2 regions of the Microbacterium sp. EF45047 genome follow, and region 2 is predicted to be linked to the other one. Evidence: predicted binding sites of a transcription regulator. Region 2 holds the regulator's gene; the other holds the start of a gene.

Region 1 (14,489 bases), 240 kb from region 2:
AACGACACCGGCACGCTGGACGTGCTGTGGCTGCGCCGGCCGTGCCCGCGGCGCTCGCGCTTCCACGATTTCGCGGATCTGTTCTCCGAGCTGGACGCCGCGGTGGCCGCCGCCTCCGACCGGTCGCGTCCTCCGGTGACGATCCCGCACATGCCTCCGCTGTGAGGGTCCCGGTGTCGCCCGCCGTCCGCGCGGGCGACACGGGACAGGGGCGGATGCCCCGCCGGGCGTAGCCTCGGAGGGTGACTGATCTGCGCGCACTGCTCGGCATCCGGCATCCGATCATCCTGGCGCCGTTCGGCGGCCTGTCCTCCGTGGCGCTGACGGCCGCGGTGAGCGAGTCCGGCGGGCTCGGGTCGTACGGGCTGTACGGCTACGACGCCGACCGCATCCTCGCCACGGCGGACGCCATCCGGCAGCGGACGGACGCGCCGTTCGCGTTCAACATCTGGCTGCCCACCGGCGACGAAGTGGAGCCGGATGCCGCGCACGACCGCCACGCGCAGGCCCTCGCCCCGTTCTTCGCGGAGGTCGGGCTGGAACCGCCGGCGCGGCCGGAGCGCTACCTCCCGCCGCTCGACGAGCAGCTCGACGCGGTGTGGCGCGCGGCGCCGGCGGCGCTGAGCGTCGTGTTCGGGGTGCCGCCGGCCGGCGTCGTCGAGGAGGCGCACCGCCCGCGGCATCCGCGTCATCGGCACCGCGACCACGGTGGCGGAGGCCGTCGCGCTCGAGGAGGGCGGCGTCGATGCGGTCGTCGCGACCGGGGCCGAGGCGGCCGGGCACCGGGTCTCCTTCCTCCGCCCGGCCGAGGAGTCGCTCGTCGGGCTGTTCTCCCTGCTGCCGCAGGTCGCGGATGCCGTGCGGGTGCCGGTGATCGCCGCCGGCGGCATCGCCGACCGTCGGGGCGTGGCGGCGGCGTTCGCCCTGGGTGCCGCGGCGGTGCAGGTGGGCACGGCGTTCCTGGTCACCGCCGAGTCGGCCGCGAACGACGCGCACCGGGCGGCGATCCGCGCGACGCCGGACGACGGCACGGTGCTCACCCGCGCGATGAGCGGGCGGCTCGCCCGCGGCGCCCGCAACCGCGCGGTCGCGGAGATCGAGGCCGCCGGGGCGATCGCGCTGTTCCCGGCGCAGAACTGGCTGACCGGCCGGTTCCGGGCGGTGGCGGGCGAGCGCGGCCTCGGCGACCTGCAGTCGCTGTGGCTGGGTCAGTCCGCGCCGCTGGCGCGCCGCGACACCGCCGCCGAGGCGTTCGCCGAGCTCGTCGCCGGCCTCCCCGCCGGAGCCTGACGCGGCGCCGGACGGCCCCCTCCCCGGCATCGGTCCCCCGCCCCGGCATCCGGGCTCGCGCCCCGGTATCCGGGCCCGCGCCCCGGCATCCGGGGCCGCGCCCAGGTCGGCGCGCCGCCTCGCTACAGGATGACGGTGGAGCGGCCGTGCACGATCACGCGGTCCTCGGCGTGCCATTGCACGGCGCGCGCCAGCACCAGGCGCTCGACGTCCGCGCCGCGGCGCTGCAGCTCCGCGGCCGACTCCGAGTGCGTCACACGGGTGACGTCCTGCTCGATGATCGGGCCCTCGTCGAGATCCGCGGTGGCGTAGTGCGCGGTCGCGCCGATGAGCTTCACGCCGCGCTCCTTGGCCCGCGCGTACGGGTTCGCGCCGATGAAGGCGGGGAGGAAGGAGTGGTGGATGTTGATCACCGGCGCGCCGATCCGCTCGATGAAGTCGTCGGTGAGGATCTGCATGTACCGCGCGAGCACGACCAGGTCGACGTTGCCCTGCAGCAGCTCCAGCTGCCGCCGCTCCATCTCGGCCTTGTCCGTCGACGGGATGTGCACGAACGGCACGCCGAAGGACCGCACCGCATCGGCGAGGTCGGGGTGGTTCGAGACGACCATCGTGATGTCGATGTCCAGCTGGCCGCGCTCGGTGCGCCACAGCAGCTCCATCAGGCAGTGGTCGTACTTCGACACGAAGATCGCGACGCGCTTGCGCCGTGCGGTGTCGTGCAGCGACCACTCCATGCCGAACCGCTCGGCCACCTTCTGGATCGACGCCTCCAGCGCCGGGCGCTTCGCGGCCAGACCCTCCAGATGCAGCACCGTCCGCTGGAAGAAGCGGCCGCCCTCGGCATCCGTGGAGTGCTGGTCGAGGGAGATGATGTTCGCGCCGTGCTCGGCGAGCACGCCCGCCACGGCGGCGACGATGCCGGGCCGGTCGTCGCAGGCGATGAGCAGGCGTGCGGTGTCGGACTGTGACATGGATGCTCCTCGGGGTCTGGGTCATTCTCCCCCGGATGCGGCGGCGAGCACGAATCGCCCGCGTCGCGAGGCGTGCGGTCGATAGCCTGAGGACGTGGAAGCGAGCGAGGCGGTCACGGCGTCCGCGCTGTTCGACGACGCGCGCCGGCGGCTGGCGGATGCCGGCGCGCCCCGCGTGGCGCTCGGTCGCGAGCGGCGGTCGCGGTGGCGCGGCGAGCGGATCGTGCGCGCGGGGGAGGCGTGGCACCTCGGTGTGCTGCTGCTCACCGCGGACGCCGTGCTCGCGACGGGGGAGATCCTGCGGGCGGGCGATCCCGGGCGGCGCGGTTACGCGGCGGAGTCGTCGCGGGCGCGGGCGGAGCGGCGGATGCAGGCGCTGCGCGGCGGCTTCGCGGAGGGGGAGATCGTGCACCTCGGCTGGACGGCGGTCGACCTCGGCGCCGTCGACGCCGGAGGAGAGTCCGGCCCGCTGCGGAGCGTCGACGGCATCCCGCAGGTGCGGTGGGCGCCCGGCGGGGCGTTCGTGCCGCTCGCCGGCTACCTCGACGAGCGCATCGCGCTGCTCGGTCGGGCGGACGGGGCCTGAGGGACCGCGAACGATCGGCGACGCGGTCAGCGTCGGCGACGGTCAGCGGGCGGCGACGCGGTCGGCGAAGCGGCGGAGCAGGTCGGTGCCGCGCACGGATGCCGCGAGCACGCGCTGCGCGGTGAGGTCGTACTCCCGCGGATCGAAGTAACCGGTGCTGCGGTAGTAGGCCATCCGGTCCACGAAGTCCTGCGGGGTGACCTCGGGGTGGAACTGCGTCGCGTACAGCCGCGACCCGACCCGGTACGCCTGCACCGGGCAGTCGTCGTTCGTGGCCAGCAGCACGCTCCCCGGCGGCGGCTCGGCCGAGCCCTCCTTGTGCGCCGTGAGCACCGGCAGCTCGGGCGCGGACGGGCCGAACACGGGATCCTCCGCACCCGCGGCCGTGATCCGGATCGTGGTCGGGCGCGTGGACTCCGGGGTCGCCGTGCCGACCGTGCCGCCCAGCATCCGCGTCACCACGCCGATGCCGTAGCAGGTGAAGAACGCCGGCGTGCCGCCGTCGAGCGCCCGCTGCGCCATCGTCTCGAGGTCGGCCTCCACGCGGCGCTGCACCGCATCGCGCTCCTCGGCGACGACGTTGAACGGCGAGCCGCCGACGACCACCCCGTCGAAGCCGTCCGCCTCGCCGTCGAGCGGGCGGTCGATGAGGTCGATCCGGGCCAGCTCCGGCACGCCCAGCGCCCGCCGGAACGAGCGGTGCTCGGCATCCGCCGCCCCGCGCTCCGGCCTCACGCAGACGTAGAGGAGCGAGACCACCCGGCGATTCTATCGACGGGCCGGAACGCGGATCCGGATCGGGAACCGGGAATAGACACGCGCAGCCCGCGTTAAACTTGAGTGAAGCACGCTCAACTTTCCAGGAGGACACAGTGCCCAACGACTTCAGCCCTTCCGGCGCGAGCTCGTTCGATGAGTTCCTCGCCCGGTATCTCGCGGGCGAGCAGGCCCGCCAGGTGCGCTCCATCGACCTCAGCCGGTTCCTCACCGCGCGCACCCAGCAGATCCTTCAGCGCGCCGGCCGCTTCGCGCTCGAGCGCGGTCAGACCGAGCTCGACTCCCTGCACGTGCTCCGCACGATCGTCGAGGACGACGCCGTCGCGCACGCCATCGAGCACATCGGCGTCTCGCCGCGTGCCATCGTCGAGGCCGTCGACGCCCGTCTGCCGATGCCGGCCGAGCCCGCCGGCGTGACGGCGGCGACCATCACGCCCAGCGCCAGCCGCGCGCTGTTCCACGCCTATCAGGTGGCCCGCTCGTCCGGGTCGACGTACATCGAGCCCGAGCACCTCTTCTTCGCCCTCGTGCTCGGGCAGGACGTGCCCGCCGGGCAGATCCTCGCCCGCGCCGGCGTCACCGCGGAAGCCCTCACGCAGGGCATCCGCGAGCAGGTCAGCGCGCCGGTCGCCGACGACGGCTCCACCGAGCAGTCGGCCACGCCGATGCTGGACAAGTACGGCATCGACCTCACCGCCCGCGCCCGCGCCGGCGAGCTCGATCCCGTGATCGGGCGCGCCGACGAGATCGAGCAGACCATCGAGATCCTCAGCCGCCGCACCAAGAACAACCCGGTGCTCATCGGCGAGGCCGGCGTCGGCAAGACCGCGATCGTGGACGGCCTGGCGCAGGCGATCGTCGACGGCGCGGTTCCCGCTCAGCTGCAGGGCCGCCGCGTGATCGCGCTCGACCTGCCGGCCATGCTCGCCGGCACCCGCTACCGCGGCGACTTCGAGGAGCGCCTCACCAAGACCATGGACGAGATCGCCGCGCACAAGGACGAGACGATCGTGTTCATCGACGAGGTGCACACGGTCGTCGGCGCCGGCGGGTCCGGGGACAGCGGCATGGACGCCGGCAACATCCTCAAGCCGCGCCTGGCCCGCGGCGAGCTGCACATGGTCGGCGCGACCACGCTCGGCGAGTACCGCACCATCGAGAAGGATCCGGCGCTGGAGCGCCGGTTCCAGCCGGTCAAGGTCGATGAGCCCTCGATCGAGGATGCCGTGCGCATCCTGGAAGGGCTGAAGGATGCGTACGAGCAGCACCACCGGGTGACGTACACGGATGCCGCGCTGCGCGCGGCCGTGACGATGAGCGCCCGGTACCTGCCGGATCGCGTGCTGCCGGACAAGGCGATCGACCTCATCGACCAGGCCGGCGCCCGCCTTCGGCTGCGCCTGGGCGCGCCGGTGGACGCCTCCACGCTGATGGCCGAGCTGGCCGACCTCGAGGCGCGCAAGAACGCCGCCGTCGCGGGGGAGCACTACGAGGAGGCGTCGCGGCTGCGCGACGAGATCGCCGCGGTGCAGGCTCGCATCGGCGCCGTCGCGAACGGCGCCCCGATCACCGAGGGCGAAGCCGTCGTGGACGAGGCGGAGATCGCCGCCGTGATCTCCCGTGCCACCGACATCCCGGCCAGCCGTCTCACCGAGAGCGAGCGCGAGCGTCTCGCCGACCTCGAGCGCGAGCTGCACGAGCGGGTCATCGGCCAGGACGACGCCGTGGCGGCGGTCGCCCGGGCCGTGCGCCGCAGCCGCACCGGCATGGGCGACGCCCGCCGGCCGGTCGGGTCGTTCCTGTTCCTCGGCCCCACCGGCGTCGGCAAGACCGAGCTGGCGAAGGCCCTCGCCGCCCGCCTGTTCGACGACGAGAACGCGGTCATCCGCTTCGACATGAGCGAGTTCGGCGAGCGGCACACGGTGTCGCGCCTGGTCGGCGCCCCTCCGGGATACGTCGGCTACGACGAGGCCGGCCAGCTCACCGAGCGCGTGCGGCGCAACCCGTACTCGATCGTGCTGTTCGACGAGATCGAGAAGGCGCATCCGGACGTGTTCAACCTGCTGCTGCAGGTGCTCGACGACGGGCGTCTCACCGACGGCCAGGGCCGCACGGTGGACTTCCGCAACACGGTGATCGTGATGACCTCGAACATCGGCTCGGAGTTCCTCGCCTCGCGCTCGGGCGCGCTCGGCTTCGTGGCGTCGCGGGATGCCTCGGGCTTCTCCTCGCCGGAGGACCTGCGCGCGCGGGTGATGGGCAAGCTCCGCGAGGCGATGCGTCCGGAGTTCCTGAACCGCATCGACGAGATCGTGCTGTTCCAGAAGCTCACCCGCGATGAGATCACCCGGATCGTGCGGCTCCTGCTGCGCGCGACGGCCGACCGGCTCGCCGGGCGCGAGGTCGCATTCGAGGTGACGGATGCTGCGGTGGCGTGGCTCGCCGAGCACGGCTACGAACCGGAGTACGGCGCCCGGCCGCTGCGCCGGCTGATCCAGCGCGAGGTCGAGGACCGGATCGCGGATCTGTTCGTCACCGGGGCGCTCGCGGACGGCGGCGCCGTGCGGGTGGATGCCGGAGACGACGGCCTGCGTGTGGAGGTGCCGGTCCGCGCGTGACGCCTCGCGGCCGGGACGAGACGCACCGGCCACGGGCGTCTCGTCTCGGTCGCGCTGTGCGCCGACCGGGGGGCGCCCGGCGGCGCGCGGCGGGCGAATGCCGCGGGGAGGAAAACGCACCGCGCAGCGGGCTGCGGGATGCGGGATTCTCCCGGCGATGGTGGCAGTCGGCGTCGCGGGGAGGAAAACGCACCCCGCAGGCGGTGCTGGGGTGCGGGATTCTCCCGGCGATGGTGGCAGTCGGCGTCGCGGGGAGGAAAACGCACCCCGCAGGCGGTGCTGGGGTGCGGGATTCTCCCGGCGACGGGGCGCGCCGGGAGACGGACGGGGACGACCAGGCGGGTCAGCGGGAGGAGTTCTCGGTGCGGCCGCGCACGATGCCGACGAACGCCTCGACCTCGGGGGTCGTCCGGTCGCGGCGCCAGGCCAGGGCCACCGTCGAGGCCGGCCCGTCCACGAGCGGCCGGTGCCCGGCGTCCCTGCGGTGATGCAGACGCGCCAGTGACATCGGCAGCACCACGATCCCGACGCCGGAGGCGGCGGTCGCCACGGCATCCGCGGTCGTCTCCAGCGGCGGGAAGGCCGGGGGCTGCGTCGGCAGGTCGAGCGGGCCGAGCACGTCGTCGCCCGGCGTGATGAGCACCTCTCCGGCGAGATCCTCCGCCGTGAGCTCGTCCGCGGCCATCAGATGCGACTCGGCGGAGGCGACCACGACCGGCACCTCGTCGTACAGCCGGATCACGTGCAGGTCGTCCGCGCGCGCGACGGGCAGGCGGATGAGCGCGGCGTCCACGGTCTCGAGCTCCTCGCGCTGCGTGGCGACGGCGATCGGCACCAGCTCGAGCGGGATCCCCGGCATCCGGCGGTTCCAGGTGTCGATCCAGCGTCCCGGGGTGGCACCCGGGACCACGCCGAGGCGGAAGACGCGCGGCCCGCTCGTCGCCTCGGCGGACGGGGGCTGCGGCGCCAGGGCATCCGTCCGTCCGGGCTCAGCCGAGTCATCCGGTCGCCGGCGGCTCTGCGCGGCATCCGCCCGTCCGCGCGCCGCCCCGCCCTTCCTGCCCGCCGCGCCGCCCTGCCCGCCCGCGCGACCGGGGCGCGCCGGCCCCTTCGCGGAGCGGCGGCCGCGGGGTCCGCCTCCGCGCCGCTGACTGCTCATCGCCACAGGCTACCCGGAGCCGGAGGCGCTGCTGCGCACGGCCACGCAGCAGCGTCCCGCACCGCGGTCGAGGTCGGCACGCAGCCGGGCGCAGCCGAGGCCGTCGAGCATGCCGTCCACGTAGGAGTGGTTCGCCGCGCAGATCAGCGCGGTGTGCTCGCGGGCCAGGGAGTCGAACGGGCAGTTCGCGAGCAGGATCTCCGCGTCCGAGGTCCGCGGCTCGTATCCCTGCGCCTCGAGGGCGCAGGCGGCGCGGGCGAGCTCATCCGCCGCATCCGCCGCGTCCGCCGGATCCACCGCGGCGGACGCGGTCGCGCCTGCGCGCCGTCCCTCCTCACGCGCCACCTCGCCGACGGCTTCGACCACCGGCCGGCCCTCGTCCGCTCGCTCGATCGCGCGGGCCAGCAGGTGCCCGACCAGGTCATAGCGCCGCTCCGGCAGCGAGACGGCGATGGTCTCGGCGACCCGGCGGTAGAGCTTGGACGGCCGGCCGGCACCGGGCCCCGAACGCCCGCTCAGACGCCGGAACTCGGTCTCGAGCAGGCCCGCGTCGACGAGCTTGTCCAGGTGGAAGCGCGCCATGTGGACCGGGATGTCCAAGGCCGCGGCGACCGCCTCACGGCCCACCGGATCCTCCTGGGCGACGACGTGGTCGTAGATCGCCCGGCGCGTGGCGTCCGCCAGCGAACCGATGCGCGCGGCGCGCGAGGAGACGTCCATGGCGACCTCTATCAGAACCTGATCTTGTTTTAGAGCTTCCGGCTTCTAACGTAGAGTTTAACTTCATTTAGAAAGGAGCTCAACGATGAGCACACAGATCCGCGCCCGGACATGAGAAAGGCTCCCGCGTGGGGACGCGGGAGCCGGGACGGCCGCACGAGCGGATCGTGCGGCCCTTCTGCTGTCGGCCGGCGTTCAGGCGGCCAGCCAGAGGCCCTTCCTGTCCGTCGCCACCGCCTGACCGGCGGGGACGGTCTCGTCGTCGCCGATCCGGGCGCCGCGTGCGACGCGCGCTCCGGCGCCGACCTCCGTGCGGACGCCGATGTGCGCGCCGTCGCCGACGGCGGCACCCGGGCCGATGTGCGCGTGCGCATCGATCTGCGCGTTCTCGCCGATGACGGCGTCGGGCTCGATCCACGCGCCACGGGCCACACGCGCGCCGGCTCCGACGCGCGCCCCGGGTTCGACATAGGCGCCGGCCTCGATGAGTGCCTTCGGATGCACCTTCGCGCCGTGCGCGACGAGGCCCCGGCCGTTGGCGTGCTTGCGGTATCGCAGCGTGGCGCCCTGGTCGTCCTCGATATCGACGTAGTTCTTGCCCACGATTCCTCCCGTATCCGGGTTCTTCCGGATATAGCAACAACCACGGACAGGGCGATTTCATTCCCCCAGGGGGATGACCGGACGGCGGCGGCCGAGGGCGTGTCCGGCGGAGCTCAGCGTTGGCAGTTCGGGCACCAGAACGTGACGCGCTCGCGCGTGGCATCCGCCCCGATCGCACCCCGCCGGATGAGCGTCCCGCAACGGCGGCAGGGCCGGCCGGCGCGGCCGTATACCCAGGTCGTGAAGCCCCGGCGGGCGTTGCCGGTGAAGGTGCGGTCGACGCGGATCCGGTTGGCCCGGATGGTGCGTGCGCCCAGGTCGAGGAGGGCGTCCACGTCGACCTCCGCGGGCGGCGTCTCCGGCAGCACGCCGCGCAGGAACAGCAGCTCGACGGCGTATTCGTTGCCGAAGCCGGCGACGTTGCGCTGGTCGAGGAGGGCGACGTGGATGCTGCGGCCGTCGTCCCGGATGCGCCGTGCGGCCTCGACCGGGTCCCAGTCCTCGGCCAGCGGGTCCGGGCCGAGATGGCCGATCACGGTGTGCTCCGCGGCGGTCGGCAGGACCTCGACCATGGCCAGGTCGACCCCGACCGCTTCGCGTTCGGCGGTGCCGACGATCGCGCGCACCGAGAAGGCCGGATGCCGCCATTTCTCGCCGGGACGATAGAGCAGCCAGGCGCCTTCCATGCGCAGATGGGAATGGAGCGTGCGGTCGCCGATCCGCATCAGGAGGTGCTTGCCCCGCGGCACGACGGAGCGCACCATCTCGCCGGTGAGGTCGGCGGTCGCCGCCCGCGGGACGCGGATGTCGAATCGCGTCACCTCGTGCCCGCGGAGCGCCTCGTCGAGACGGTGCGCGGTGCGGTAGACGGTGTCCCCCTCGGGCACGTCAGCGCGCTCCCGCGGGAGGGGTGGGTGGAGCCGGCGGCGCGGCGGCCGCGTCGGCGGGTCTGGCACGCTCGGTGAGGTCGCGGGCGAGGATGGTCGACCCGGCGACGGCGGCCGGCATCGCCACCACCGCTCCCAGCGGCACCAGGAAGCAGAGCTGCGCCGCGACGCCGAAGCCGATCACCCGCGCCCGGCCGGAGGCCAGCAGCGCGGAGCGCGCGGCGGAGTTCAGGCCCCGCGCCTCGAAGGCCCGTCCGGTGAGCTCGCGGGCGAGCAGCCGGCCGGAGAGCACCACGCCGACGACGGCCGCGACCGGACCGCCGACGACCGGGATCAGGCCGATCAGCAGCGTGAGCAGCGACACCAGTGCGCCGAGGACCACGAGCCGGACTCCCTCGCCGATGGTGGACAGGATCCCGGATTCGCCGGTCGGCTCCGGCCCGCCCAGCGAGCGCTCCACGCCCCGCCAGATGCGCTGGTAGAACGGGTCGCCGATGGTCAGCGTGAGCGCGGTGAAGACGGCCGCGGCCAGAGCGATGGCGGGGATCAGGATCACCAGGCCGAGGCCGGCGCGCAGCAGCTCCCGCCACGGGCTCGCCCAGTCGTCGGCGAACGGGGTCAGCCAGTCCGTGAGGGCGCCCAGGGACAGGCCCAGCGGGATCAGGGCGCCGAGCAGGACGGCGAACGCGATGGCGGCCGGGACCAGCCCGAGCGCGAGCAGCCGGGGATGGGTGCGCCACATGCCGAAACCGCGCAGGAGGGTGCCGAACCCGGTGCCGAACTCACGGAGCATGCTCATCAGCGTAGGCGCCCGGTCAGACCGCCTTGCGCAGCGTGTAGCCGCGGGGCGTGGCGACGAATCCGGCATCCTGCAGCGCGGTGGCGAACGCCGTGCCGTACACGCCCTCGCCGTTGATCTTCTCGACGGTGAGGGTGTCGAGCCGGCGGCTGCGGGCGGTGGCGGCGAGATCGGATGCCGCGGCGCGCAGCGCCTCCGGGTCGTCGTCGAAGGCGAGCACCGTGCGTCCGCCGCGCTCGAGGTACAGGACGAGGGCGCCGTCCACGAGCACCACCAGGCCGCCCGCCTTGCGGCCCGGCCGGTGGGACACGGTGTCGAGTCGGGGCCACGGCAGCGCCGCGCCGTACGGGTTCGCCGGGTCGGTGGCGGCGAGGGTGAGCGCCGCGCGCGGCGGCGGATCGGCGAGCCCGGCGAAGGTGCGCAGCCGGTCGACCGTGGTGGAGGCGGCGAACTGCGCCGCACCGAGCCGCTCGATCACGTAGCCGCGCCGGCAGTGCCCGGCCTCCTCGAATCCGGCGAGGATCCGGTACACCTGGGCGAACCCGCCCGGCACGCCCTCGGCCTGCACGGCGCCCCTCGTGACGACCCCGTACCGGTCGAGCAGCAGCCCGGCGATCACCGTGGCGCGACGGGCAGCCCCCGCCGCGGAGTCACCGGACGCGTCCGGCTCCGGCAGCACCGACCAGCGTCCGCCGACCGAGGGCGGCCGGCCACCGGGGCGGGTCAGCGAGACGCCCCGGTAGGTGCGCGTGCGCGGTGCCCGGCGCGTGGTCTTGTGCGCCTGCGAGCCCCCGGCGATCAGGGCACGCACCGGCGCGAAGGTGTCGTTCGTGATGTGCCCCTGCCAGGTGAGCGACCACAGGGCATCCAGGATCTCCGATTCCGGCATCCGGTGCTGCGGGTCCCCGCTGTCGAGCATCGCGCGCAGGGCGCCGACGAAGGAGGCGCCGCTGAGACGCAGCGCGTCCAGGAGCTTCTCCTCCAGCGAGCCGGGGGCGGGGGTCTCCTCGGGGATCGGCAGCGTGAACGGCGCGAGGTCGACCGGATGCAGCGAGATCCAGCCGTCGCGGCCGGGGAGGGCGCCGTGCCCGGCCCAGACGACCTCGCCCGCCGCGGTGAGCTCGTCGAGCAGGGCGGGTGTGTAATCGCGCACCCGGGAGGGCAGGACCAGCGATTCCCAGGCGCTGGCCGGGATCGGCACGCCGGCGAACTGCTCCACGACCGCGAGCACGCCGTCCGGGCCCTCCAGGGGGCGGGTGAGGTGCTGCCAGTCCGGCAGGAACCGCGCATAGGCCTGCGCGGACACCGGTTCCACGCTGCCGCGGATCGCGGCGAGCGACCGCATCCGGAGCCGGCGGAGCACCTCGGTGTCGCACCACTCCTTCTCGCCGGCGGAACCGGCGGATGCGGACGCTTCGACAGGCTCAGCGTCCGCGGGCAGGAAGAACCCGCTGGTCAGCCGTCCCGAGGATTCCAGCCGCTGCAGGGTGTGCCGCGCGACCGCGGCGCCGATGCCGAACCGGTCGGCGACCGCGGCGGTGGTGAACGGGCCGTGCGTGCGCGCGTATCGGGACACCAGATCGCCGAGCGGGTCGGCGACGGGATCGAGGAAGGCGACCGGGATGCCCGTCGGCAGAGCGACCCCGAGCGCGTCGCGGAGGCGCCCCGCGTCCTCGATCGCCGCGACGCGGGAGCGCCCGGCGATCGTGACCGGGATCGCGCGCCGTGCGTCGACGAGCGCGTCCAGGAGCGCCGAGGCCTGCGCGACGGATGCGGATGCCGAGCCCGGCAGTGCGGACGCCGAGCGTGTCGAAGCGTCGGGAGGTGCGGTCGCCGAGCGGGTCGGAGCGTCGGGAGGTGCGGACGCCGAGCGTGTCGAAGCGTCGGCGACGGACCCTTCGACGGGCTCAGGGTCCGTGGCGGGCTCAGGGTCCGTGGCGAGCTCAGGGGCCGTGGCGAGCTCAGGGGCCGTGGCGAACTCAGGGTCCGTCGCGGGCTCGGGGGCAGCCGACGGATCGGTATCCACGGGCGCGAGCCGGAGGGCGACCTCCTCCGCGTCCAGCGGGCCGAGCAGCCGGAGCAGATCGGCCACCCCTTCCCGTCCGCGGGCGCGCCGCTGCGGGTCGAGCCGCTGCGCCTCGCGCTCGAACTGCGCGATCACGTCCGGGTCGAGCAGCTCCCGCATCTCGACCGTGCCGAGCAGTTCGCCCAGCAGCGCCGGATCGACCGCGAGCGCCGCCGCGCGACGTTCGGCGAGCGGGGAGTCGCCCTCGTACATGAACGCGCCGACGTAGCCGAACAGCAGATCGCGGGCGTACGGCGACGGCTGGGCGGGCTCGGTCTCCACGAGCCGGATCCGGCGCTCGGCGATGTCGGCGGCGAGGCGTCGCAGCGACGGGAGGTCGTAGACGTCCTGCAGCACCTCGCGCAGGGTCTCCAGGATCACCGGGAAGGTGGGGTGCCGCCGGGCGACCTCGAGCAGCTGCGCCGAGCGCTGCCGCTGCTGCCAGAGCGGCGTGCGCCGGTTCGGGTTCGTGCGGGGCATGAGGAGGGCGCGGGCCGCGCACTCCCGGAACCGGGAGGCGAACAGCGCGGAGCCGCCGACCTCGGCGGTCACGATCTGCTCCAGCTCATCCGGCTCGAAGACGAACAGCTCTGCGCCGGGCGGGTCGGCCTCGGCATCCGGGATCCGCACGATGATGCCGTCGTCGCTGGCGACCGCCGATCCCTCGACGCCGAGGCGCTCGCGGATGCGCGCGTTGATCGCCAGCGCCCACGGCGCGTGCACCTTCATGCCGTACGGGGAATGAAGGATGACGCGCCAGTCGCCGACCTCGTCGTGACCGCGCTCCACGGTGAGCGTCCGGTCGGTGGGCAGGGTGCCGGTCGCCTCCCGCTGCTCGGACAGATAGCCGAGCAGGTTGTCGCGGGCGCGCTCGTCCAGCCCGGCGTCGATCAGGCGCTGCTGCGCCTCCTCCGGCGGGGCGGTGGAGATCTCGCGCGAGAAGCGCCCGAGCGCCTCGCCGAGCTCGAACGGGCGGCCGATGCCGTCGCCGTGCCAGAACGGCACCTTTCCGGGCTGCCCGTAGGCGGGGATGACGTTCACCCGGTCGTGGGTGATCTCCGCGATCCGCCAGCTCGTGGTGCCGAGGGTGAACACGTCGCCCACGCGCGACTCGTACACCATCTCCTCGTCGAGCTCGCCGACCCGCGCCCCGGTGGTCTCCCCGGCGACGAAGACGCCGAACAGCCCGCGATCCGGGATGGTCCCGCCGCTGGTGACCGCGATCCGCTGGGCGCCCGGCCGGCCGGTCAGCGTCCCGGCATCCCGATCCCACACCACCCGCGGACGCAGCTCGGCGAACTCGTCCGACGGGTACTTCCCGGCGAGGAGGTCCAGGGTGGCCTCGTAGGCCGAACGCGGCAGCGTCTGGAAGGGCGCGCTGCGCCGCACCGTCTCGTACCACTCCTCGACGGAGATCGGATCCAGCGCGCACGCCGCGACGGTCTGCTGGGCGAGGATGTCGAGCGGGTTCCGCGGCACCGAGATCGCCTCGATCTGCCCGGCCAGCATCCGCTCGGTGACGATCGCCGTGTGCAGCACGTCGCCGCGGTGCTTGGGGAACAGGGCGGCGCGGCTCACCTCGCCGACCTGGTGCCCGGCGCGGCCGATCCGCTGCAGGCCGGATGCCGCGGAGGGCGGCGCCTCGACCTGGATGACGAGGTCGACGGCGCCCATGTCGATGCCGAGCTCGAGGCTGCTGGTGGCGACCACGCAGCGGAGCGCGCCCGATTTCAGCTCCTCCTCGACGAGGGCTCGCTGCTCCTTCGACACCGAGCCGTGGTGCGCCTTGGCCAGCACCGGCTCGACGCCCGCGGTCGACCCGGCCTGCGCCATCATGGCGGCCGGCGGCCCTGCGGGCTCCGGCACCGGCATCCCGATCCGGGATGCGTAGATCTCGTTCAGCCGCCCGGTGAGGCGCTCCGCCAGCCGCCGGGAGTTCGCGAACACGATCGTCGAGCGGTTCTCGAGGACCTTGTCGACGATCGCCTCCTCCACATGCGGCCACACCGAT
Region 2 (14,489 bases):
GGGACCGCGTGCTCACGGATCCGATCACCGGCGGCGTCCTCGCCGTCGACCGGTACCGGCCGTCGACACACCTGCGCCGCTACCTGCATGCCCGGGACCAGCGCTGCCGCTTCCCCACCTGCGGGCGCAGGGCGTCGCAGTGCGACCTCGACCACAACCGCGCGGCTTCCGCCGGCGGGGCGACCTCGGCCGAGAACCTCGGCGACTTCTGCCGACGGCATCACATCCTGAAACACCACAGTCCCTGGCACGTCGAACAGCTGGGCGGCGGTGTCTTCGCCTGGACCAGCCCGACCGGCCGGCTGTACATCGATCGGCCGCCGCCGCAGAACACCGTCACCTTCCAGCCGCCCGATCCGGACCCGTCCCGCGACCTGTGGGCGTCCGTCCCGGCCGCGGAAACCGCGCCGTTCTGACCGGGGCCGCGGAACCCTTGCTTTCGGGCGGTGTCCCGCCGGACCGCCGGCGCGGGGTGCCCCCGGAGTGTGCTCTCCGGGGGCACCCGTAGGCTGGACAGGACCCGAGGAGACCGATGTTCCGCACCCCCGCCCGCCTGTTCCGCGTGCTCGCGATCGCTGAGGCGATCACCTGGAGCCTGCTGATCGCCGCACTCATCGCCCGAGCCGCCGGCCTCCCGCCGGTGCTGGTGACGATCGCCGGAGGCGTCCACGGCTTCGTCTTCCTCTCCTACGGCGCCACGGCGGTGCTCCTGGCCGTTCGTCAGCGCTGGCATCCGGGCGCCGCGATGCTCGCGATCGCGAGCGCCGTCATCCCCTACGCGACCGTCCCCGCCGAGCTGTGGCTGCACCGCACCGGCCGCCTCGACGGCGACTGGCGCCTCGACGAGACCGACGACCCCCGCGACCGCACCTGGTACGACCGCTGCATGCGCTGGCTGCTGCGACGGCCGTGGGCGCTGGCGGTGCTGATCCTCGCCGCGGTCGCCGCGCTCTTCGTCGTGCTGCTGATCCTCGGCCCGCCCGGCGGCCGCTGACCGCCTTCGCCGCGGCGCCCCGGCTACGCGGTCGGATGCTCCGACGCGGCGACGAACTCGTTGCGTCCCTCGTTCCGCGCCGAGCCGCGCACGAGATGGTTGAAGACGATGTTCAGCAGCACCGCGACCACCGTGGTCGAGCTGATCGCCGAGTTGAAGATCACCGTGAACCAGTGTCGCGATGCCGCTCGCCGCCACCGTGCCGAACAGCACGATCCCGACGCCGCCGAGCACCGGAGCCGGGATGGAGACCCCGCTCGAAGCCGCGCGCAACAAGCGCGACCTGGCGCGCGAGGCGCGCTGCGACGTCGCCCTGCACGGCTCGGTGATCACCTGGGACGAGACCGTGCCGGCACAGCTGGACGAGCTCGCGGCCATGGGCATCCGCTCGGTCAAGATGTACATGACCAACCGCGGCTCCACGATGAGCGACAACGACACCGTGCTGCGGGTGATGAAGGAGATGCGCCGCCTCGGCGGGCTGACCATCATTCACGCCGAGCACGACGCGATCATCGTGGACTGCACCGAGGAGCACGCGGATGCCGGCCGCATCGGCATCGAGCACCTGCACCACACCCGTCCCGAGCTCGCCGAGGCGCGCACCCGCGGGGTGGAGGCGTACTCCGAGACCTGCCCGCACTACCTGCTGCTCGACGACGGCGTGTACGCGTCCCGCTACCCGGAGTGGTTCGCATGCTGCCCGCCGATGCGCTCGGCCGAGACGGTGGCCGCGCTGCGGGAGCGGTTCGCCGACGGCTCCGTCGACACCCTCTCCAGCGACCACTCCTGCTACGACCTGACCCAGAAGCGCGAGCGCACCGACGACGTGCGCGAGATGCCGCACGGGCTGCCGGGCGTGGAGACGCGGATGCCGGCGGGCTTCACCGCACTGGCGGGCGACGCGCCGGCCGACGACGCCGTGCTCGCGCGGTTCGCGGACCTGTTCTCCGCCGGTCCCGCCCGCATCCACGGGCTCGCCGGCAAGGGGCGGATCGCGGCCGGGTTCGACGCCGACCTGGTGATCTTCGACCCGGACGAGAGTCGGCGCGTGGACGGCGGCGCGCTGCACATGGGCACCGACTTCTCGCCCTTCAACGGACGGATGCTGCGCGGCTGGCCTCAGGCGGTGATCGCCGCAGGCCGGGTCGTGCTCGACGAGGACGGCTTCCACGACCCCGGCGCCGTCGGGCGCCTGATCGGCCGGCACGCGCAGGGCGAGGACGCCGCGAGAGCGGATGCCGAACCCGTGCTCGCCGGAAGGGGCGCCTGACCATGGAGAGCACCGCGGTCCTCAGCGAGGCGCGGCCGACGCCCGGTGACCCGGATCGCACTGGACGCCGGCTCCGACCAGCAGTTCGACGCGGCCGGCATGCGCGCCGCCGCCGAACTGCTGGCGACGGCGGACGTCGACGTGATCGCCTGGAACGGCACCTCGGGCTCCTGGCTCGGGGTCGATCACGACCGGGCGATCGCGGCCGACGTCAACGAGCAGGTGGCGGCGCGGTACGCCGAGCACGGCATCGCGGTGGCCGGGCATCACGCGCTCGGCCTGAGCGACAACGAGTCGTTCGGCCGGGTGGTCCCGGAGAGCCTGGTGGAGCCGTCGCTAGCGCTCGCCGAGGCCGGCCCCGATGCGCTGGTGTACCTCTGCACGAACCTGTACGGCGCCCCGATCACCGAGCAGGTCGAGAAGCGCACCGGGGTGCCGGTGCTCGACTCGGTCGCGGTCACCCTCTGGCACTGTCTGGTGCTCGCCGAGGCCCCGCTGCTCGACCCGAAGTGGGGGCGATTGCTGACCTGACGACACGTGCCGGTCCGGGCCGGTGCTCCGCTGTTCCCGCCGCGGAATTCTTCGCAAACTTGAGTCCGGGAATATCAACTTTGTTGACATGCCCGGCTCGGACGGCGTATCCTTGAGCCATCGCGACTCAGGTTTCCGGGTCGCGCCAGGCTTCACACACAGCAGAGCAGGCTTCGACAAGAAGGAGAGACACATGGCACGTGCTGTCGGTATCGACCTCGGGACGACGAACTCCGTCGTCAGCGTCCTCGAGGGCGGCGAGCCCAAGGTCATCGCCAACGCGGAGGGTTTCCGCACCACCCCCTCCGTGGTGGCGTTCACGAAGGACGGGGAGGTGCTCGTCGGCGAGACCGCGAAGCGCCAGGCCGTCACCAACGTCGAGCGCACCATCTCGTCGGTCAAGCGCCACATGGGCACCGACTGGACCTTCTCGGTCGACGGGAAGAAGTGGACCCCGCAGGAGATCTCCGCGCGCATCCTGCAGAAGCTGAAGCGGGACGCGGAGTCCTACCTCGGCGACACGGTGACGGATGCCGTCATCACCGTCCCGGCGTACTTCAACGACGCCGAGCGTCAGGCGACCAAGGAGGCCGGCGAGATCGCGGGCCTGAACGTCCTGCGCATCATCAACGAGCCCACCGCCGCGGCCCTCGCCTACGGCCTCGACAAGGGCAAGGAGGACGAGCTCATCCTCGTCTTCGACCTCGGCGGCGGCACCTTCGACGTGTCGCTGCTCGAGGTGGGCAAGGATGACGATTTCTCCACGATCCAGGTGCGCGCCACCGCCGGTGACAACCGCCTCGGCGGCGACGACTGGGACCAGCGCCTCGTCGACTTCCTGATCAAGCAGTTCAAGGACTCGACCGGCGTCGACGTCTCGAACGACAAGATCGCGCTGCAGCGCCTGAAGGAGGCGGCGGAGCAGGCCAAGAAGGAGCTGTCGTCCTCGACCAGCACCTCGGTGAACCTTCCCTACCTGTCGCTCACCGAAAACGGCCCGGTGTCGCTGTCCGAGACCATCACCCGCGCCAAGTTCGAGGACCTCACCAAGGACCTCCTCGACCGCACCAAGAAGCCCTTCGAGGACGTCATCCGCGAGGCCGGCATCAAGGTGTCCGACATCGACCACGTCGTGCTCGTCGGCGGCTCGACCCGCATGCCCGCGGTCGCCGAGCTCGTCAAGCGCGAGACCGGCAAGGAGCCCAACAAGGGCGTGAACCCGGACGAGGTGGTCGCCGTCGGCGCCGCCCTGCAGGCCGGTGTCCTCAAGGGCGAGCGCAAGGACGTGCTGCTCATCGACGTCACCCCGCTCAGCCTCGGCATCGAGACCAAGGGCGGCATGATGACCAAGCTCATCGAGCGCAACACGGCCATCCCGACCAAGCGCAGCGAGACCTTCACGACGGCCGACGACAACCAGCCGTCCGTGGCGATCCAGGTCTTCCAGGGAGAGCGCGAGTTCACGCGCGACAACAAGCCGCTGGGCACCTTCGAGCTCACCGGCATCGCCCCCGCCCCGCGCGGCGTGCCGCAGATCGAGGTCACCTTCGACATCGACGCCAACGGCATCGTGCACGTGTCCGCCAAGGACAAGGGCACCGGCAAGGAGCAGTCGATGACCATCACCGGCGGCTCGTCGCTGTCGAAGGAGGACATCGACCGGATGGTGCGCGAGGCCGAGGAGCACGCCGCCGAGGACAAGAAGCGCCGCGAGGCCGCGGAGACCCGCAACCAGGCCGAGGCGCTGGCGTACTCGATCGAGAAGCTGATCTCCGAGAACGACGACAAGCTCCCCGAGGACGTCAAGTCCGAGGTGAAGGGCGACGTCGACGAGCTCAAGGCGGCGCTCGCCGGGGACGACGACGAGAAGGTCAAGGCCGCGTTCGAGAAGCTGTCGCAGTCGCAGACCAAGCTCGGCGAGGCGATCTACGCGCAGAACCAGAACGCTGCCGCCGGCGCCGCGGACGAGCCCGCTGAGGAGACCGGCGGCTCCGACGAGGACGTCATCGACGCCGAGGTCGTCGACGACGAGGACGAGAAGAAGTAATCATGACGGACAAGAACTTGGACGAGCCTTTCGAGGAGGCTCAGGGACCCGAAGACGGGAACGGTCCGGCGAAGTCCGGTGAGGGGTCGGATGCTCAGGCATCCGGCCCCGAGCCGCAGAATCCGGATGCCGCGCCGGCTCCCGAGAACCCGGATGCCGCGGAGAACCCGGATGCCGCGGAGGCCGCGGCCGCCGAGGGCTCCGACGACGACCTGGAGTTGACGGTCGACGACATCCTCGGCACCGAACAGACCGCCGAGGCTGCCGCCGAGGACGCGGCGCTGCTGGACGCCGAGAACGCGCTGCTGACCGACCTCAAGCGCCTGCAGGCGGAGTACGCCAACTACCGCCGGCGCACCGAGGAGCAGCGCGGCATCGAGATCGCCCGCGCCAAGGGCGAGGTGGCGAAGGGCCTGCTGCCCGTGCTCGACGACCTCGACCGCGCCCGCCAGCACGGCGACCTCGAGGAGGGCTCCCCGTTCGCCGTGATCGCCGACAAGGTGCGCGCGGCGGTCGAGCGCCTCGGCGTGGTCGCCTACGGTGAGAAGGGCGAGGAGTTCGACCCGCAGCACCACGAGGCGATCTTCCAGCAGCCCTCGCCGGACGTCGAGAAGCCGACGGTCCTCGAGGTCGTCGAGGTCGGCTACCGGCTGGGCGAGGTCGAGCTGCGCCCGGCGAAGGTCGTCGTCGCTGTGCCGGACGAGGCGTCGCCGGGCACGGAGGGCTAGGTGATCGATGGCTAGCCAGGACTGGTTCGACAAGGACTTCTACAAGACGCTGGGAGTCTCGAAGGACGTCAGCGACGCGGACCTGAAGAAGACGTACCGCAAGCTCGCGCGGAAGTACCACCCGGACGCCAACCCGGGCGACGCCGCCGCCGAGGCGAGGTTCAAGGAGATCAGCGAGGCGTACGCCGTGCTGAGCGACCCCGAGCAGCGCCGCGAGTACGACGAGATCCGCGCGATGGGCTCCGGTGCCCGCTTCACCGCGGGCCCGGGTGCCGCGGGCGGGTTCGAGGACGTCTTCAGCCGCTTCGGCGGCCGCGGCCAGACCGCGGACTTCGACGACATCTTCTCGATGTTCACGCAGGGCGGCGGGTTCGGGTCGGGTCGGTTCGGGCAGCAGACGGGCGGCTTCCGCGGGTTCGGCGGTCCGCAGCGCGGCGCCGACGTCACGGCCCGCACCACGATCGACTTCATGACGGCCGCCAAGGGCGAGACCATCACCCTGCAGGCCGAGGACGGCAAGCCGTTCAAGGTCAAGATCCCCGCCGGGGTCGCCGACGGGCAGAAGATCCGCCTGCGCGGCCGCGGCCGCCCCTCGCCGGACGGCGGGGAGAGCGGCGACATCGTGGTGCAGGTCACCGTGCGCCCGCATCCGGTGTTCAGGCGCGAGGGGAAGAACCTCCGCATCACCGTGCCGGTCACCTTCACCGAGGCCGCGCTCGGCGCCACCATCGAGGTGCCCACCCTGGACGGCGACACCGTCCGGCTGCGCGTGGCCCCCGGCACCCCGTCCGGCCGTGTGCTGCGCGTCAAGGGCCGCGGCATCACCACCGGCAAGGGCTCCGGCGACCTGCTCGCCGAGCTGCAGGTGGTCGTGCCGTCGCACCTCGATGCCGCCGCGCGCGAGGCGCTGGAGCGGTTCCAGGAGCTGGAGCCGAAGGAGAACCCGCGCGCGGAGATGATGGCGAAAGCGCAGGTGTAACGATGGACGCGGACTCCCCGCTGTTCGCGATCGCGGTCGCGGCCGAGCTGGCCGGGATGCACCCGCAGACGCTGCGGCAGTACGACCGGCTCGGGCTGGTCGTGCCCGGGCGCACCCGCGGCGGCTCGCGGCGGTACTCGATGCGCGACATCGAGCAGCTGCGGGAGGTCGCGCAGCTCTCCAGCGAGGGGATGAACCTGCCCGCCATCGCGAAGCTGCTCGACCTCGAGAACGAGGTGCGGATGCTGCGCCGCCGCGTCGCCGAACTCGAGAACGCGCTGCGCGCCGAGCGGGAGAACCGCCCGGGCGTGCGCGTGTTCGCCGCCGGGCCGTCGGGTCAGGTGATCACCCTGCCCTCCGGCCGCCGGGTGCGCCGCTCCACCGAGGTGGTGCTGTGGCGCCCGCGCATCCCCGCCGCCGGCCGCGAGGACGACGGCGGGGAGGCGGTGCCGGGCGGGCAGCCGGCACGACAGCAGCCGCGCCGGCCGGGGAACCAGCCGGCCGGAGGCTAGCCGCTGATCGCGGCGGATGCCCGGTCGGCGTCCTCCGCGGCATCCGCCTTCTCCCACGGCGCGCGGATCGGGAACAGCCGCTCCAGCGCGTCGCGCACGGCCCGCATCCGCAGCTGCTCCGGGATGTCGGTCTCGGCGCCGTCGTTCAGGCAGAACATGTCCAGGTCGCTTCTCTCGACCAGCCGGTCCACCCGCTCCAGCGCACCCGCCGTGGTGGTGTGCACGTACCGCACCCGCGGCCGCGTCGTCGGCACCGCGCGCCCGGTGAACAGCGCGTAGTAGTGGTACAGGCTGTTCGTCACCGAGATGTCGGTCATCGACCGGAACCGCGCGGCGGCGGTGCGGGCGAACTCCTCGGGGAAGGTCTGCTCCAGCTCGAACAGCACGCTGCGGCGCATCGGGGCGGCGCAGTGCTCCAGGTCGCGCACGATCGTCCGCCCGAAGCGCTCCCGCAGCAGGGCGCGGTTCACCCGCAGGCCGTTGTCGTGGCCGCTGCGCTCCACCTGCGGGGCGCCCGCGCCGATCCGGATCTCGCTCTCCACGAACTTCGTCGTGCCGCCCGGGGCGAAGAACAGCTCCGGCTCCAGCATCCGTCCGAAGAACATGTCGTCGTTCGAGTACAGGAAGTGCTCCGACAGGCCGGGGATGCGGTGCAGCTGCGCCTCCACGGCGTGCGAGTTGTGCGTGGGCAGCACGCTCGGGTCGGCGAAGAACTCCTCGCTGCGCACGATGGTGACCTTCGGATGCTCGGCGAGCCAGCGCGGTGCCGGCGAGTCGGTGGCGATGAAGATCCGGCGGATCCACGGTGCGTACATGTGCACGCTGCGCAGGGCGTAGCGCAGCTCGTCGACGTGCCGGTAGCGGGCCGGCCCGTCGTCGCCCTCGCCGACCACGTGCGCGGCCAGCTGCGCCGCGCGCTGCCGCTGGAACTCGGTGGAGGAGCCGTCCACCCAGGAGAAGACGATGTCGACGTCCTCGCGGAACTCGTCCGGCAGCGGGTCGAACATGCCGTCGATCGTGCGCCAGACCCGGCCGTACCGCTCGACCTCGGTGAAGGAGAGGTCGGATGCCGGCGTGAGCCGCCGGGTGAGCACGTTGTCGTCGGGCGCCTCGACGAGGTCTGCGCCGAACCGCCAGAACTCGACGCGGGCGGCCAGCGACGCTCCGTAGCGGAGGGTGCGGCCCGGTGTGATCCGGGGGCGGAACACGCGCAGCGCGGAGGGCGCGCCGGCGGGTGCGACGGCATCCTCCACCGGTACGGCGGGCCGTCCCTTGAGCTTGACGTAGAACGGGTCCTCGGGCAGGTGCGCGCGCAGCGCGTGGATGGCGGCCTCGCGGTTCTCGGCGTCCACGACCAAGGACGGGGTGGACCGGTCGCGGCGGATCAGCATCACATCGATGCCGGCGGCTTCGAGGGCGTCCGCGGTGGCGCGCAGGTCGTCGATGCGCGCCTGCCACGGCGTGACGTCGTCGTGGACGAGATGGAGCAGGCCCCGATCCAGCAGCACGTCCGGTCGTGCGATGAGATCGGTGCTGCGGTGGCGGGTGCGGGGCAGCGCCGAGAGTGTCGTCATCATCGTCCTCCTTCGCGGGGTCGGCCGAGCACCGCCGGCGGACCGGGGACCGTGCTCGGAATGAGCGTGTCGCGCCGTCGCGGATGCCGCGGAAGCGCTGCCGGGGTGCGATGGCACCCGAACGGCGGGCGTCTGGCGGAGTCGTCGAGCGACGAGGGGCGCGACGGAATTATATCGCCCGGGGCATCCGTCTGTCTCGGACGGGGCTGAGCGCTTGCACAGGAACGATCGGCGGGCAAGCCCCTCGACACCGTCCCGCGTGCGCCGAGAGGATGGCCACCCCGCTCACTTCGAGGAGGTGCATCGTGGCGGTCACCGAGGCACGCACGGCCGGCCGACGCGCCACGCGTGCCCGCGAGGTCCGGCGTGCCGGACGCGACCGCTACGACAAGCGCGAGGCGATCGCGGGGTACCTGTTCATCGCGCCGTGGCTGATCGGGTTCCTCGTCTTCACCGCGGGCGCGATGATCTACAGCCTGTAAATCTCGTTCAGCAGCTACAGCCTCGCCACGAGGGCGCTTTCGTGCTCGGCACGACCGGAGAGTTCCCCGCTGTCGACGTCGACGAGTTCACCGCGCTTGTGTCGGCCGCGATGGAGGAGCTCGCCGATCGGATGCGCGTGATCGTGCACGTCGGGCGGCCGAGCGCGTTCGAGGCCGTGCGCCTGGTCGGGGTCGCCCGGGCTCTGGGGGTGCGCGAGTTTGCCGCGCTGACGCCGTACTACCTGCGCTCGACCGACGACGCCGTGTTCGACTACTTCCGGCAGGTGTCGGATGCCGTCGGCAACGGGCGCCTGTACGTCTACATCTACCCGGCGCGCAGCGGCAACCCCGTGTCGCCCGAGCTGCTGGTGCGGCTCGCCGAGCTGCCGAACGTGGTGGGTGCCAAGGTCAGCGAGCTGACGCTGGACGACCTCGCGGCCTACCGAGCGGCGGTGCCGGAGGGTTTCGAGCTGTACACCGGAGCCGATCGCGACCTGGTCGCCGCCGCCGGGGCGGGTGCGCAGGGCGTCGTGTCTGGCGTGTCTGCCGTGACGCCGAAGCCGTTCCGCGCTCTCGCGGATGCGGCTCGCTCCGGCGACGCCTCGGCCGTCGCCGCGGCTCAGGAAGCCGTCGACGAGGTGGTCGCCCTGATCGGCGGCGACATGGCGCGCATGAAAGAGGGTTACCGGGTGCTCGGCGTCACCGACGCGCACTGCCGGATGGCGATCGCCGCGCCCGACGACGCCGGGCGCGCGGAGGTCGCGCGCGTGGTGCGGGCTCACGCCTGAGTCGACGAGACGTTCGTCGCGGCCTCGGCCGCGGCAGTGAGTTCGGGGAGGCGATGACCGACGCAGGTAAGGTCAGAAGTCCTGCAAGCCATCACCCGAGGACCGTCATGGCCACCATCTACGACGTCGCACGCGCCGCCGGAGTGTCGCCGGCGACCGTGTCGCGCGTGTTCAACGGGACGAGCGTGTCGGCGGAGAAGGCCGAAGCGGTGCGTGCGGCGGCCCGAGAGCTGCGGTTCGTTCCCAACCGCACCGCCCGCACGCTTCGGCGGCGGAGCTCCGAGGTGATCGGGCTGATCATCCCGGACATCGAGAACCCCTATTTCACCGAGGTGGCGCGCGGGGTCGAGGACGTCGCATCCGAGGCCGGGTACTCCGTGGTGCTGTGCAACTCGGATGCCGAGCCGGATAAGGAATCGACCTACCTGGGCATCGCCGTGGCCGAGCACATGTCCGGGGTGATCCTGGCGCCGGCCTCGGATCGGCCGGCGCTCGACGTGCTGCTCGACTCCGGCCGCCCCGTCGTCGCCGTCGACCGTCACGCCGGAGCGGAAATCGACAGCGTGGTGATGGCGAACCGGGAGGCCGGACGCGCCGCCGCTGCGCACCTGCTGGGCACCCACCGCCGGGTCGCGTACATCGGCGGACCCGAGCACATCGAGACCGCGGCCGAACGTGCGGAGGGCTGGCGGCAAGCGCACCATGATGCGGGCCTCGAGGCGCCCGAAGACCTCCTGCTGTTCTCGTCGTTCCGGGTCGACGGCGGGCGCCAGGCGATGGAGCGGCTGCTCGCGCTGCCCGAGCCGCCGGACGCCGTCGTGGCGGGCAACAACCTGATCGGCGTCGGGGCGATCCAGGTGCTCAGCGAGCGCGCGCTCACGCCGCCGAAGGTCGCTGTCGCCGTCATCGGCGGACTGCCGTTCACCACACTGTCGCCGTCGGCGGTGAGCGTCGTGCGGCTCCCCGCTCGGGAGATGGGCATGACAGCGGCGCGCATGCTGCTGGAGAGAGTGCACGGCGAGGCCGGCCCGCCGCGGAACGTCGTGCTCCACGGCGAACTGCATCCCGCTTCGGTCGGCGAGTGACCCGCGGCGCGCGGCGCGGTGACGAGCGCGTTGCATGATGAAATCGATTTCGCGTATCGTGGTCGCAGGTCTCATCAGTCAGGAGGACGAGATGCGCTGCACGCTCGGAGTGGACGTCGGCACGTCGAGCAGCAAGGGCGTGCTCGTCGCGGAGGACGGCACCATCGTCGCCACCGCCACCCGCGCCCATGAGGTCGGCCGCCCGCACGCCGGCTGGGTGGAGATGGACGGTCGCATCTGGTGGGACGAGTTCGTCGCGATCGCGCGGGAGCTGCTGGCGGACGAAGACGCGGAGGTCGTCGGCGTGGGGGTCAGCGGCATGGGTCCGTGCATCCTGCTGGCGGACGAGCACGACGAGCCGGTGCGCCCCGCCATCCTGTACGGCGTCGACACCCGATCCACCGCGCAGATCGCCCACATGACCGACGAGCTCGGTGAGGACGAGATCACCCGCATCGGCGGCTCCGTGCTCACCTCCCAGGCGGGTGGTCCGAAGATCGCCTGGATCGCGGACGAGGAGCCGGATGCCTGGGCGCGCGCCCGTCGGCTGTTCATGCCCGCCTCCTGGCTCGCCCGCAAGCTGACCGGCGCATACGTCCTGGATCACCAGTCCGCCAGCCAGGTGTCCCCGCTCTACGACATCGAGCGCGAACGCTGGCACGAGCCGTGGTGGGACCGCTACGCCGGCAGGCTCGAGCGTCCGCCGCTCGCCTGGGCCGGTGACATCGCCGGCACGATCACCGCGGAGGCCGCCCGGCTCACCGGCATCCCGGCCGGCACGCCGGTCGTCGCCGGCACCATCGACGCCTGGACGGAGGCCGTCAGCGTCGGCGCGCACGAGCCTGGCGATCTCATGCTGATGTACGGCACGACGATGTTCCTCGTCGCGACCGGCGGGGAGACGCTGCGCACCCCGTCGATGTGGACCACGGCCGGCGCCTTCCCCGGCACCCGCAACCTCGCCGGGGGCCTGTCCACCTCGGGCGCGCTGACCGCGTGGCTGAAGGACCTCACCGAGGCGGACTACCCGCAGCTGCTCGCCGAGGCGGCGGCTTCCGGTCCCGGCGCGCGCGGGCTGGTGATGCTGCCCTACTTTGCGGGGGAGCGCACGCCGATCCAGGACCCCGATGCCCGCGGCGTGATCGCCGGACTCACCCTGCGCCACGGCCGCGGCGACCTCTACCGCGCAGCGCTCGAGGCGACCGCCCTCGGCGTGCGGCACAACGTGGAGACCATGCGCGCCGCCGGCGCGGACATCCGCCGCATCGTCGCGGTCGGCGGCGGCACGCAGGGCCGGCTCTGGCTGCAGATCGTCTCCGACGCCACCGGCCTCGTGCAGGAAGTGCCGGAGACGACGATCGGCGCCAGCTACGGCGCCGCGTTCCTCGCGGCATCCGCCGTCGCCGCCGAGGGCGCGGCGCCCGTCATCACGGACTGGAACCCGATCGCCGAGACCGTCACCCCCGACCCCGCCGTCCGCGCGACCTACGACGCGCTCTTCGACCGCTACCTGCGGCTGTACGAAGCGACGAAGGACGTGGTGCACGAGCTCGCCCACGCGCAGCGGACCCACTGACCACCCTCCCCGAATCACCCGGAGCACACCATGAGCTACGCCCTCCCCACCCCGGCATCCCGCCCGGCATCCGCACCGAAGACCGCCTACCTCATCGCCTCGGGCGACCTGCGCGAGTCGGCGAACACCGCCGGCTGGCCGACGCAGGTCGAACTCGAGAAGGGGGTCACCGGGGTGCTCCGCGACCTCGGCTGGACCGTGATCCGTGCGAACGACGTCGACCCGGCCACCGGACACGGCTTCATCTCCAGCCAGCGGATGGGCCTGGAGGTCTTCAAGCGCATCCCCGTCGACGCGCCCCTGATCGTCGCCGAGGCGGTCTGGCAGTACTCGCACCACGTGCTCGCCGGGCTTCGCACCCACCAGGGGCCGATCCTCACGGTGGCGAACTTCGCCGGCGACTGGCCCGGACTCGTCGGGCTGCTCGGCCTGAACGCCGGGCTGACGAAGATGGGCAAGGAGTACGCCACGATCTGGTCGGTCGACTTCACCGACGACTGGTTCAAGGCCGGCATCCGGGAGTGGACCGAGACCGGCCGCATCACGCACGACGCCTCGCACGTGCGCCCGCTGCCCGCGCTGCCCGACTCCCCGGAGAAGGAGCTCGGCCAGGCGCTCGCCGCCGAGCTGCTCGCGGACAAGGCGATCATCGGCGTGTTCGACGAGGGCTGCATGGGCATGTACAACGCGATCTTCGATGACGAGCTGCTGAACGCGACCGGCATCTACAAGGAGCGGCTCTCGCAGTCGGCGCTGTACGCCGAGATGCTGCGCGTGACGGATGCCGAGGCGGACGCCGCCTACGACTGGCTGATCGACCGCGGCATGACCTTCCGCTACGGCGAGGACCCCGCCACCGAACTCACCCGCGACCAGGTGCAGTGGCAGCTGAAGATGTACATCGCCGCACTCCGGATCGCCGACGACTTCGGGCTGGACGCGGTCGGCATCCAGTACCAGCAGGGGTTGAAGGACCTCGTGCCGGCATCCGACCTCGCCGAGGGCATCCTGAACTCCACGGAGCGGCCGCCGGTGACCTCGCGCGACGGTTCGCGGGTGCTGCACGAGGGCCGCGCGTTCCCGCACTTCAACGAGGCCGACGAGGCCGTCGCGGTGGATGCGCTGGTCACCGACCGGGTCTGGCGCGCCATGGGCCTGGTGCCGGACAACACCCTGCACGACGTGCGCTGGGGGGAGGAGTACGACGGCGAGTTCGTCTGGGTCTACGAGATCTCCGGCTCGGTGCCTGCCTCGCACCTCGGCGGCTGGGACAAGGCCGAGGGCTGGCGGCAGGGGCACGTCTTCTTCCCCGCGGGCGGATCCACGATCAACGGCGTCTCCAAGCCGGGCGAGGTCGTGATCAGCCGGGTGTTCATCGCCGACGGCATCCTGCAGGCCGACATCTTCCGCGGCACCGTGATCGAGCTGCCCGAGGAGGAGACGCAGCGCCGCAAGAACGCCACCAATCCGGAGTGGCCGATCGCGCACGTGGTGCTGCACGGCCAGACCCGCGACCAGTTCATGGCCCGGCACAAGGCCAACCACGCGCAGGTCGTCTACGCCCCCGACGCCGAGACCGCCGACAAGGCCCTCCTCGCCAAGGCCGCGATGTTCGACGGCATGGGCATCAAGGTCAACCTCGTCGGAGACGTGAACATCTGATCGCGGGTCGGCACGCGGGGTCGGATGCCCGAGGTTGACCTGTCCGCTGCGTCAACTTCTACCGTGGCAGACATGACGATCACGATGATGGACCGGCTACATCAGCCTCACGCTGTGGCCGACCGACGAGAACCTGGCGCGACTGGAGGCGTCCGCGGTGCACGAGCTGCACCACAACCTGCGCTTCGCGCCGGGCGGCGCCGTCTGGAACCCGGCGACCGTCGCGGTCGGCGACCACGTCGTCTCGGAGGGGCTCGC

Evidence for each region. Region 2 encodes HspR, which represses chaperone genes until heat shock. Its sites were predicted from a motif close to AAGTTGAGTCNNNNNGACTCAACTT; they were not measured.
Region 1: the regulator HspR is predicted to act here: its motif matches at 3,684-3,708, upstream of JRG78_RS10730 (ATP-dependent Clp protease ATP-binding subunit).

Annotation. Positions count from the first base shown of each region.
Region 1 covers NZ_CP069429.1:2,182,961-2,197,449, reverse strand. The annotation lists gene JRG78_RS10755 (hypothetical protein) at 1-165, shown strand, start outside; partial or broken gene JRG78_RS12770 (NAD(P)H-dependent flavin oxidoreductase) at 243-1,290, shown strand; gene purU (formyltetrahydrofolate deformylase) at 1,413-2,264, opposite strand; gene JRG78_RS10740 (glutaminase) at 2,359-2,850, shown strand; gene JRG78_RS10735 (glutamine amidotransferase-related protein) at 2,893-3,609, opposite strand; gene JRG78_RS10730 (ATP-dependent Clp protease ATP-binding subunit) at 3,723-6,245, shown strand; gene JRG78_RS10725 (LysR substrate-binding domain-containing protein) at 6,589-7,404, opposite strand; gene JRG78_RS10720 (helix-turn-helix transcriptional regulator) at 7,414-8,124, opposite strand; gene JRG78_RS10715 (transferase) at 8,320-8,727, opposite strand; gene JRG78_RS10710 (DNA-formamidopyrimidine glycosylase family protein) at 8,841-9,614, opposite strand; gene JRG78_RS10705 (EI24 domain-containing protein) at 9,616-10,413, opposite strand; gene JRG78_RS10700 (Lhr family ATP-dependent helicase) at 10,430-14,489, opposite strand, start outside.
Region 2 covers NZ_CP069429.1:2,419,073-2,433,561, reverse strand. The annotation lists gene JRG78_RS11920 (DUF222 domain-containing protein) at 1-416, shown strand, start outside; gene JRG78_RS11915 (DUF3817 domain-containing protein) at 533-994, shown strand; gene JRG78_RS12780 (hypothetical protein) at 1,018-1,158, opposite strand; gene JRG78_RS11905 (dihydroorotase) at 1,176-2,267, shown strand; gene JRG78_RS11900 (hypothetical protein) at 2,313-2,798, shown strand; gene dnaK (molecular chaperone DnaK) at 2,992-4,845, shown strand; gene JRG78_RS11890 (nucleotide exchange factor GrpE) at 4,848-5,573, shown strand; gene JRG78_RS11885 (DnaJ C-terminal domain-containing protein) at 5,581-6,552, shown strand; gene JRG78_RS11880 (heat shock protein transcriptional repressor HspR) at 6,555-7,064, shown strand; gene JRG78_RS11875 (stealth family protein) at 7,061-8,638, opposite strand; gene JRG78_RS11870 (hypothetical protein) at 8,944-9,120, shown strand; gene JRG78_RS11865 (dihydrodipicolinate synthase family protein) at 9,066-9,908, shown strand; gene JRG78_RS11860 (LacI family DNA-binding transcriptional regulator) at 10,016-10,993, shown strand; gene JRG78_RS11855 (FGGY-family carbohydrate kinase) at 11,085-12,569, shown strand; gene JRG78_RS11850 (fucose isomerase) at 12,600-14,231, shown strand; gene JRG78_RS11845 (DUF2268 domain-containing protein) at 14,332-14,489, shown strand, end outside.